DNA from 3 places in the Arthrobacter sp. ok909 genome. Region 2 is predicted to be linked to each of the others. Evidence: riboswitches for the same ligand, from Rfam matches in the RefSeq annotation. Region 2 holds a riboswitch; each other region holds the start of a gene.
What was found. A riboswitch is a leader RNA that binds a small molecule or an ion and turns the genes downstream of it on or off. The one in region 2 is predicted to bind S-adenosylmethionine.
Positions count from the first base shown of each region.

Region 1 (3,253 bases), on a different contig from region 2:
CGTAGTGCTCTCCGCCGTCCTGGAAGCTTTGTCCGAGTTCCTGACGGCGCTGACTGTGCAGCTTGGGCCCGGCGTGCAGTTTGGGCCTGCCGTGCATTTTGGGCACGCTGTGCAACGTGCGATCTCCTTCGGGGAAGGTCCTGCTGGTTCAGGTACCTTTCGAATTTACCGCACGGGTGCAGTGCCTGATCCCCAGTGCCCGATCCCCAGCGCCTGGTCAGCAGCGCCTAGTCCAAGCAGCGCCTAGTCCAGGGTGCACGGCGCGGCGCCGGCAGTGCCGGGCGTGTTCGGCGCCCAGTGCGGGTAGCTGCGGGTGTCATTGGCCGGCACCCAGCGGCCGGCATCCACCACGTAATCCCAGCCGAGCCCTGTTTGCCGCAGTTGCCGCAGGCCGGCCAGCAGTCGCTCGGCATCCTCCAGCCGGGAGCCCAGGCCAAAGCTGGCCCGCAGGGAGCCGGCGGGCAGGCCGAGCCGCTTGAGCAGCGGGTGGGCGCAGAAGCGGCCGTCGCGCAGGCCGATTCCGTGTTCGGCGGACAGGTAGGCGGCCACCAGCCCGGCGTCGTAGCCCTCTACGGAGAAGTTCACGACGCCGATGGTGCCTGCGCCCGGCTGACCGTCGGCAAGCGACGAGTCGGCGAAGATCTGGTGCACGGTCACGCCCTCGATGCGCTGCAGACCCTCGACCAGGAAGGACCGGATGGCGTCCTCGTGGGCGTACCACTGTGCCGGGTCCAGCTCTGCGATCACCTGGGTGGCGCGGGCCAGTGCGGCCGCACCCAGGACGTTCGGCGAGCCGCCCTCGTGCCGGGCGGGTCCGGTGGTCCAGCTGACGGAGTCGAGCCGGGCGTCGCGGACGGCGCCGCCGCCGGCCAGGTGCGGGGTGCCGGCGTCGAGCCAGTCCGTGCGCCCCACCAGCACACCGGTGCCGAACGGGGCGTAAAGCTTGTGACCCGAGAAGGCGAGGTAGTCGACGTCGTCCGCGGCGATATCGATCCGCCGGTGCGGCGCCAGCTGCGCTGCGTCGACGACGATCCGGGCGCCGTACTCGTGCGCCAGCGCGGCGAGGGCGCGGATCGGCAGGATCTCGCCGGTGACGTTGGAGGCGCCGGTAACGGCCAGCAGGCTCACGCCGCCGCGTGCGAGCTCGTCGCGCAGGCGGTCGATGGTGGCCGCGAGGGTGGGCGCGGCCACGACGCTGCGGTGCGGGACGTTCTGCCAGGGCAGGAGGTTCGCGTGGTGTTCGATGTCGAGGTAGATGACCTCGCCGGCGGGCCGGCCGTCCTGCAGCGGCAGGCACCCGGCCAGCAGGTTCAGGGAATCGGTGGTGTTGCGGGTGAAGATCACGGAATCGTCCGGACGGCCGCCCACGAAGTCCCGCACGATGTCCCGGGCATTTTCGTAGACCGAGGTGCTGATCTGGGATGCGTAGCCGGCGCCGCGGTGGACGCTGGCGTAGTACGGCAGGATTTCGTTCAGGTAGGCCGAGACCACGGACAGGGCCGGGGCGGAGGCGCCGTAATCGAGGTTGGCGTAGCGGGCGTGGCCGCCCTTGATCAGCGGGGAATGGATCTCGGCGCCCGTGACGGCGGCGAGCGGGCGTGCGGCGGCGGCAAACCGTGCGTCGACGTCGGGGGCGGCGGGGAAAGTGGCAGTTGTCATGGGACCTCACTCGAACAGGACCCCACATCGTGGGAATCCGCGCTTGCCGGGTCCGTTCCGGACCGGCCAGGTCGTCACCCGGGGCACCCCACCGCGGCTGGAGGGTTGCCGGCCAGCAAACCGGGGTTTAGCGCTGGCACTCGTGACCTGCATCGAGCGTAGGACATCGGTGCAGCCGTGGAAAAGGCGGCCTCCGAATGTGAAGCGGTTTGTTACGTGCGCGCCGCAAAGCGCGCGTCGGCCGAAGAAACGGCGGCGGCGGCCCCGGAATGGGGGCCGCCGCCGCCGTTTGTTCGGTTGTTGTGAACGGTCGGATGATCCTAGAGGAGGTCGTCGAGTCCGGGGTTGAGCCGCTTGAGCACTTCCGAGTGGAGGATCGAGTTGGTGGCCAGGGCGTTGCCGCCGAAGGGGCCGTCCTCGCCCTCGAGCGAGGTGAAGCGGCCGCCGGCTTCGGTGACGATCGGCACGAGGGCGGCCATGTCGTAGAGGTTCAGTTCGGGTTCGCAGGCGATGTCCACCGCCCCCTCGGCCACGAGGCAGTAGGACCAGAAATCACCATAGGCGCGGGTGCGCCACACTTCCTCGGTAAGGCCGAGGAACTCGTCCAGGTTTCCGCGTTCCTTCCAGCCGCCGAGGCTGGAGTAGGACAGCGACGCGTCCTCGAGCTTGGAAACGTTGGACACTTTCAGCCGGGTGGCGGAGGCCAGGGAGCGGCCGGTGTAGGCGCCCGCGCCCTTGGCCGCCCACCAGCGCTTGCCCAAGGCCGGCGCGCTGACGACGCCGACCACAGGTTCGCCCTCGTCAACGAGGGCGATCAGGGTGGCCCAGACCGGGACGCCGCGGACGAAGTTCTTGGTGCCGTCGATCGGGTCAATGATCCAGCGCCGGGAGCCGTGGCCGGAGCTGCCGAATTCCTCGCCCAAGACCGCATCGCGCGGCCGGGAACGGGAGAGCTGGCCGCGGATGGCCTCTTCGGCGGATTTGTCGGCGTCGGTGACCGGGGTGAGGTCGGGCTTCGTCTCGATCCGAAGGTCCAGCGCCTTGAAGCGGCTCATGGTCTGGGAATCGACGGAATCTGCCAGGACATGGGCAAGGCGCAGGTCATCGTTGTAGCTCGAATCGGTTTGGCTCATGGTTCCAAACTACCGTCTAAGCGGGCGGGCCGCCGGGAGGCCGCGGTACTGCGCCGCGGGCCGGTGAGGGGCCGCCTTAGGACACAGTGCCGAGTTCCTTGGCGTCCTGCGCTTCCATCCGCGGGTCCGTGCCCAGCAGCCTGCGCAGGGAGGCCAGCCGTGCTGGCCCGGAGGGTCCCGCATGCCCGGCCGCAACCCAGGCATCGACGCCGCAGTTGACGGCGGTGGAGTCGTGCTTGCAGCCGCGTTCGCAATCGTCCGTGCCCGGTTCCAGGTCCGGGAAGGATCTCAGGATCCGGTCCGGATCCACGTGGGCAAGCCCGAAGGACCGGATGCCGGGGGTGTCGATGATCCAGCTGCCGGCCGGGGCATCGTTGACTTTGAGCGCCAGCGCGGAGGAAGACGTATGGCGGCCGCGGCCGGTCACCGCGTTGACGCCTCCGGTGGCACGTTCGGCCCCG
Region 1 covers NZ_FNJS01000002.1:242,173-245,425, forward strand. Annotated here, with positions in the region: gene BLR03_RS03300 (class I SAM-dependent methyltransferase) at 1-97, opposite strand, end outside; gene BLR03_RS03305 (aminotransferase class V-fold PLP-dependent enzyme) at 244-1,659, opposite strand; SAM riboswitch class IV at 1,694-1,807, opposite strand; gene hisN (histidinol-phosphatase) at 1,980-2,792, opposite strand; gene BLR03_RS03315 (ribosome small subunit-dependent GTPase A) at 2,869-3,253, opposite strand, start outside.
Region 1: it holds a riboswitch for S-adenosylmethionine, as region 2 does, so the genes downstream of both, BLR03_RS03305 (aminotransferase class V-fold PLP-dependent enzyme) here and BLR03_RS03630 (bifunctional o-acetylhomoserine/o-acetylserine sulfhydrylase) in region 2, are expected to answer to the same signal.

Region 2 (3,253 bases):
GCCGCAGGCAAAACCCCGCACGGCCGCCACCGCCCGGGCAACAGGTGGGGCACCAGCAAACTATCGGCAACGGCAGGCAAGATAGGAACATGTTGGTTCCCTCCCGCCGTCGGCTGCGGTTCGAAGTGTTGATTGTCCTGGGACTGTCGCTGGGGCAGTCCGCGGTGTACTCCGTGGTGCAGCTGCTGGACAAGATGACCACGGCGCCGCTGGCCCAGGGCACGTCGACGCTGAACCGTTCGCAGAGCACGCGCGAATACTTCGACCTCACCTACCAGCTACTGGACATCCTCTTCGCCCTGGTCCCGGTGGCCCTGGTGATCTACTTCCTCACCGAGCGCTGGCCGGCCGGAGAACACGGCACCTCGGCGTTCCGGAGGATCGGCTTCAACTTCGCCCGTCCCGGCAAGGACCTCCTGCAGGGACTGGGACTCGCCGCCGCCATCGGGATCCCGTCCCTGGCGCTCTACGCCGCCGGCCGGGCGCTGGGGATCACGACGGCGATCATCCCCAGCGCCCTGGACGCCTACTGGTGGACGGTGCCGGTGCTGGTCCTGTCCGCGATCCGGCACGGGATCGTGGAGGAAGTGATTGTGGTGGGCTATCTCCTGGACCGGCTCGGGAAGCTGGGCTGGAGCACGCCGGCGGCCATCGCCGCCAGCGCCCTCCTTCGCGGCAGCTACCACCTGTACCAGGGGTTCGGGCCGTTCATCGGCAACGCGGTGATGGGCGTGGTCTTCGCCCTGGTCTACACCCGCACCAAGCGCGTGATGCCCCTCGTGATCGCCCACGCCATCCTGGATACCGTGGCGTTCGTGGGATTCAGCCTGTTCGGCAAGGCCGTGGGCCTGGGCTGACGGCCCCGGGCAGACGGGCCTCCGCCCGGGCCGGACAGCCGCAGGCGCCCTTAAAATAGTATCGGCCGCCATCTCGCGGGTGACATCATTGGCACCCGCGGGATGGCGGCCGAAGTGTGGGGCAGGCGGAGCGTTAGATCGTGACGGCCCCGGAGGCGGTCTCGAAGGTGACGGAGAGGATTCCGGGCGTTCCGTGCGGCGCGAGCCAGTTCACGGCCACGTCTTCCAGAGGCTTTTCCACGGGCTCGCCAAGCCATTCCGTGACGCGCTCTGCCGAACCGGCAATGGTCAGCGCGGACATCTTGACGTCGCTTGCGTAGGCGTTGGAGGGGTGAAGCTCCGGGTCGCCCTCCCACTTGAGCATGTAGGGCACCTGCGGGTCGGCGATGAGGCCCAGGATGCCGATCTGCTTCCAGACCAGTTCGCGGCCGTCGGGGAACTTCCGGTTGCCGTTCACGGCGGCGCGGCCCAGCCGCTCCTCGAACGGGCCGAGGTCGTCAACCTCGACGCACCAGCCCATCCAGCCGCCGCCGGCCTCGGAGCGTGCCCGGACTGCCTGGCCGAAGGGGGCCTTGTCCGATGCCGGGTGGTTCAGGACCTCCACGACCTCTACATACTTGTGTCCCGCTAGCGGGATAATCATGTTGCGTGTCCCGAAACGGGGGTGCACTCCACCCTTCACGGCTTCGACGCCGAGGGCAGACGCAATACGTTCAGTGGTGGCTGCCAAGCCATCGTGTTCACAGGCGTAAGAAACGTGATCCATGCGCATGCCCTCATCTTGGCACTTTGTGATGGACCTCTCAGCTTAGGCTTGCCTTACCGTCATGGGATGTTTGCAGGCCAGCGTGCCCGTCGTCGTCATGTTCGTCATAAAGCTATCCAGCGGCCTGCCGCCATTCCTAGACTGAAGCAAGGTCATGAGTGCCAGCGCACAGCCCCGGCTTGCTGGCCGGCAACCCTCGTATCGCGGTGGGGTGCCCCGGGTGAAGACCTGGCCGTCCGGCGCCCGCCGGAGGGCAAGCGCGGCGCCCGTGCCGGCCCGGGCCGATGGCCCCGGGCGGTGCTGTGCCCAGTCCCGACAGGAGCAACAATGTCCACTGCCTGGTCCTTCGAAACCCGCCAGATCCACGCCGGCCAGGAGCCGGACTCCGCCACCGGCGCCCGGTCCCTCCCGATCTACCAGACGACGTCGTTCGTGTTCCCAAGCGCCGAAAGTGCCGCGAACCGCTTCGCCCTCGCCGAACTTGCCCCCATCTACACCCGGATCGGCAACCCCACGCAGGACGCGGTGGAACAGCGCGTGGCCAGCCTCGAAGGCGGCCTCGCTGCCCTGCTGCTCAGCTCCGGCCAGGCCGCCGAGACCTTCGCGATCCTCAACATCGCCGAGGCCGGCGACCACGTGGTCGCCAGCCCCAGTCTCTACGGCGGCACCTACAACCTGCTCGCCCACACGCTGAAGAAGTTCGGCATCTCCGTGACCTTCGTCGCGGACCCCGACAACCTGGACCAGTGGCGCGAGGCCGTCCGGCCCAACACGAAGCTGTTCTTCGGCGAAGTGGTCTCCAACCCCCGCCAGGACGTGCTGGACATCGAGGGCGTGTCCAAGGCGGCCCACGAGGCCGGCGTGCCCCTGATTGTCGACAACACCCTGTCCACCCCCTACCTCATCCGGCCGATCGAGTGGGGCGCGGACATCGTGGTCCATTCCGCCACCAAGTACCTCGGCGGCCACGGCGCCGCGATCGCCGGCGTGATCGTGGATTCGGGCAAGTTCGACTTCGGCAAGGACCCCGAGCGGTTCCCCGGCTTCAACACCCCGGACCCCACCTACAACGGACTGGTCTACGCCCGCGACCTCGGCGCCGGCGGCGCGCTCGGGGCCAACCTCTCCTACATCCTCAAGGCCCGGGTCCAGCTCCTGCGCGACCTCGGCTCCGCCGTGTCCCCGTTCAACGCCTTCCTCATCGCCCAGGGTATCGAGACCCTTAGCCTGCGGGTTGAACGCCACGTGGCCAACGCCACCAAGGTGGCCGAATGGCTGGAGGCTCGGGACGACGTCGAATCCGTCGCCTACGCCGGGCTGCCGTCCAGCCCCTGGTACGAGCGCGGGCGCAAGTACGGGCCCAAGGGGACCGGCGCCGTCGTCGCGTTCAACATCGCCGGGGGAGCGGAGGCAGGCAAACGCTTCGTCGATGCCCTCGAGCTGCACTCGCACGTCGCCAACATCGGTGACGTCCGCTCCCTCGTGATCCACCCGGCGTCGACCACGCACAGCCAGCTCTCGACCGAGCAGCAGGCCGTGGCGGGCGTGAACCCCGGCCTGGTGCGGCTCTCGGTCGGACTGGAACACATTGACGACATCCTCGCGGACCTCGACGCCGGATTCCGCGCGG
Region 2 covers NZ_FNJS01000003.1:49,519-52,771, forward strand. Annotated here, with positions in the region: gene BLR03_RS03620 (CPBP family intramembrane glutamic endopeptidase) at 90-857, shown strand; gene BLR03_RS03625 (VOC family protein) at 991-1,629, opposite strand; SAM riboswitch class IV at 1,774-1,889, shown strand; gene BLR03_RS03630 (bifunctional o-acetylhomoserine/o-acetylserine sulfhydrylase) at 1,951-3,253, shown strand, end outside.

Region 3 (3,253 bases), on a different contig from region 2:
CCTGGACCGGGCCGGTCAGCCCGAGCGTGCGGACGGCGGCCAGGCCCAGCTTCCGCACATCGTTGGCCTCGGCCGCCGGCACCCTGCGGCTGACTTCGTCGCTGCCGGCCCGACCGTACGGGGTCTTTGTCTTCTCGAGGACCACCGCCACCGGCGCCATCGCGTTGCGGGGCGGCGTGCCGAACACCAGGGCCACATAGTCGGCGCCCGGGATGAACTCCTGGACCAGCTGCCCGGCCGGCAGGTTCTTCCAGCTGACGGAGCCGGTCCCGGCCAGCAGGTGGATGGCGTGGGTGCCCTTGAAAGTTCGCGGCTTGACGACGACGGGACCGTTGAGGTCGGCCAGGGACGCCGGCGCGGCGGCGAGGTCGCCCGGAACCCCGAAACGCGGGACCGGAATGACGGCTGCCTGCAACGCCCATGCGGTGAACAGGTGGTCGTTGGCGAGGGCCACCGCGGCAGGCTCGCCGACGATGATCCGCACGTCCCGGCCGAATCCGGCGCGGGCCGCAGCCAGCACCGGGAGTTCCACGGTGAGGGTCGGAATGATGACGTTGACGGCTTCCCGGTCCACCAGACGGCGCAGGTCCAGGACCATGTCCGGGTCCGTCGCCGGCAGGAGCCTGACTGCCGCTGCGGCGGTGGCGTCCTCGCCCTGCCGGGTGACGTCGCGGGCGTCGGAGCCGAGGCACGGGATGCCGCGGGCGGCGAGTTGGGCCGCGACGGTCCGGCCGGCGGCGCCTGCAATGCCAGTAACCAGTACGCGCGGGCCCACGTTTGCTCCATTCCGCCGTCACCCGCCGGGCCGCGGCTGCGGCTCCGGCGGTTCCGGCCACCGATTCACACAAAAAATTGAGGGACAGAAAACTGCACGCAGAGACAACTTGATCCACAGAAAACGTGGGACGGGCCGACGCGTCAGTCCGATCCCCTCAGTAGACTGCGCAAACTCCCGGCGGACACGAGTGGGCAGTACCCGAAACTGGAGCCCGCTACTACTCACCTGGGCGCCGTACCCGGCTCTCACCCCGCAACTCTGAGCTCTCGGTCCGCCGCGTGTGTCACCCCACGGGGGCGCGGTCCGGTTACGGAACATGACGACGGCGGCGGTGCGGGCCGGCGTCGTAAGTGTTACGTTTTTGGGGAGTAATGAGAACCGGTGCCAAGCCCTGACTGGCCGGTCGGCAACCCTCCCTTTCGCGGCGGGGTGCCTCAGGTGAATACTCGGCATATCGACCATTCGAGCTGCAAGCGTGAAAGAGGAGATCCGTCGTGCCCGACACATCCATACCCGCCATACCCGGTACAACAGCCGCCCCCGGCACAGCCCCGGCCGCGGCTTCCACCGGCGAGGACAAGCTGGCCTACCGCCTGTTCACCGGCGCCGACGACCGCGACTTCTGTGAGCGCGTGTCGGCCGCCCTGGCCGAGGGCTATGTCCTGCACGGAAGCCCCGCCGCCACCTTCAACGGCAGCACCGTGATCGTGGCGCAGGCGCTGGTCCTGCCGGCCGCAATTGCGAGCGCGGACGCCGCGGTGGCCAACGCCGTCGATGAACTCGACAGTGACGAATTTGGTGCCGAAGACGCCTTCGAGGGCCACGCATGAGCTACGCCGGAGACCTCAGCCCGCACGAGGCGTGGGCCAAGCTGGAGGCCGGCGCCATCCTGGTGGACGTCCGGACCGAGGGCGAATGGGCCCACATCGGCATCCCGGATACGAAGGCCACGGACAACGATCCTCTCTTCATCCAGTGGACCCTCGCAGGCGGGGTGCCCAACCCGCACTTCGTGGAACAGCTCCAGCGCCAGGCCCCGGAGGACACCGCCGTCGAGCTCGTGTTCCTGTGCCGCTCCGGCGCCCGGTCGATTGCCGCCGCCACAGCCGCGACGCAGGCCGGCTACACCTCGTACAACGTCCTTGAGGGCTTCGAAGGCGAGACCGACCGCTTTGGCGAACGCACCGTCAACGGCTGGAAGAACCGCGGCCTGCCCACCAACCTCGGAAAGATTTAAGTGACTTTCAATCCCGACGCCGCCGGATGGGCGGCCGACACCCAGGCCGTCCGCGGAGGCCTTGACCGTACAGGCTTCCAGGAAACCGCCGAGCCGATCTTCCTCAACTCAGGATTCGTCTACGAGTCCGCGGCCGCTGCCGAGCGCGCCTTCACCGGGGAGGACGAGCGCTTCGTCTACTCCCGCTACGGCAACCCGTCCGTCGCAACCTTCCAGGAGCGGCTGCGGCTGCTCGAGGGCACCGAGGCATGTTTTGCGACGGCGTCCGGCATGTCCGCCGTCTTCACCGCCCTGGGCGCGCTGCTGGGGGCCGGCGACCGGGTGGTCGCCGCCCGCTCGCTTTTTGGCTCGTGCTTTGTGATCCTCAACGAGATCCTGCCGCGCTGGGGCGTCGAGACTGTGTTCGTGGACGGCCCGGACCTCGAGCAGTGGAAGTCGGCGCTGTCCGAGCCGACGACGGCGGTCTTCTTCGAATCGCCGTCGAACCCGATGCAGGAGATCGTGGATATCGCCGCCGTGAGCTCGCTGGCACACGCGGCCGGCGCCACGGTGGTGGTCGACAACGTCTTCGCCACCCCGCTGCTGCAGCGCTGCGGAGACCTCGGGGCGGACGTGATCGTCTACTCCGGCACCAAGCACATCGATGGCCAGGGGCGGGTGCTTGGCGGGGCGATCCTGGGCACCAAGGAATTCATCGACGGGCCCGTCAAGCAGCTCATGCGGCACACCGGACCGTCGCTCTCCGCGTTCAACGCCTGGGTCCTGACGAAGGGCCTGGAGACGATGGCGCTGCGCGTCAACCATTCCTCCGCCTCCGCCCTGCGGCTGGCCGGCTGGCTTGAGCAGCAGCCCGCGGTCAGCTGGGTCAAGTACCCGCTGCTGCCCTCCCACCCGCAGTACGATCTCGCGGCGAAGCAGATGAAGGCCGGCGGCACCGTGCTCACGCTGGAACTCTCGCCGTCCCCGGGCCGCACCGCCAAGGAGGCCGCCTTCGCGCTCCTGGATGCGCTGCGGATCATCGACATCTCCAACAACCTCGGCGACTCGAAGTCCCTCATCACACACCCGGCCACCACGACACACCGCGCCATGGGCCCGGAAGGCCGCGCGGCAATCGGGCTCAGCGACGGCGTGGTGCGGCTTTCGGTGGGCCTGGAGGACGTCGAGGACCTGATCCGCGACCTCGGCCAGGCGCTCAAGCAGGTCTAGGACCGCCTCCCTCCGCGAGTTTGCGGTTC
Region 3 covers NZ_FNJS01000021.1:13,973-17,225, forward strand. Annotated here, with positions in the region: gene BLR03_RS15910 (ATP-grasp domain-containing protein) at 1-775, opposite strand, end outside; SAM riboswitch class IV at 1,146-1,260, shown strand; gene BLR03_RS15915 (DUF1737 domain-containing protein) at 1,297-1,608, shown strand; gene BLR03_RS15920 (rhodanese-like domain-containing protein) at 1,605-2,015, shown strand; gene BLR03_RS15925 (O-succinylhomoserine sulfhydrylase) at 2,016-3,224, shown strand.
Region 3: it holds a riboswitch for S-adenosylmethionine, as region 2 does, so the genes downstream of both, BLR03_RS15915 (DUF1737 domain-containing protein) here and BLR03_RS03630 (bifunctional o-acetylhomoserine/o-acetylserine sulfhydrylase) in region 2, are expected to answer to the same signal.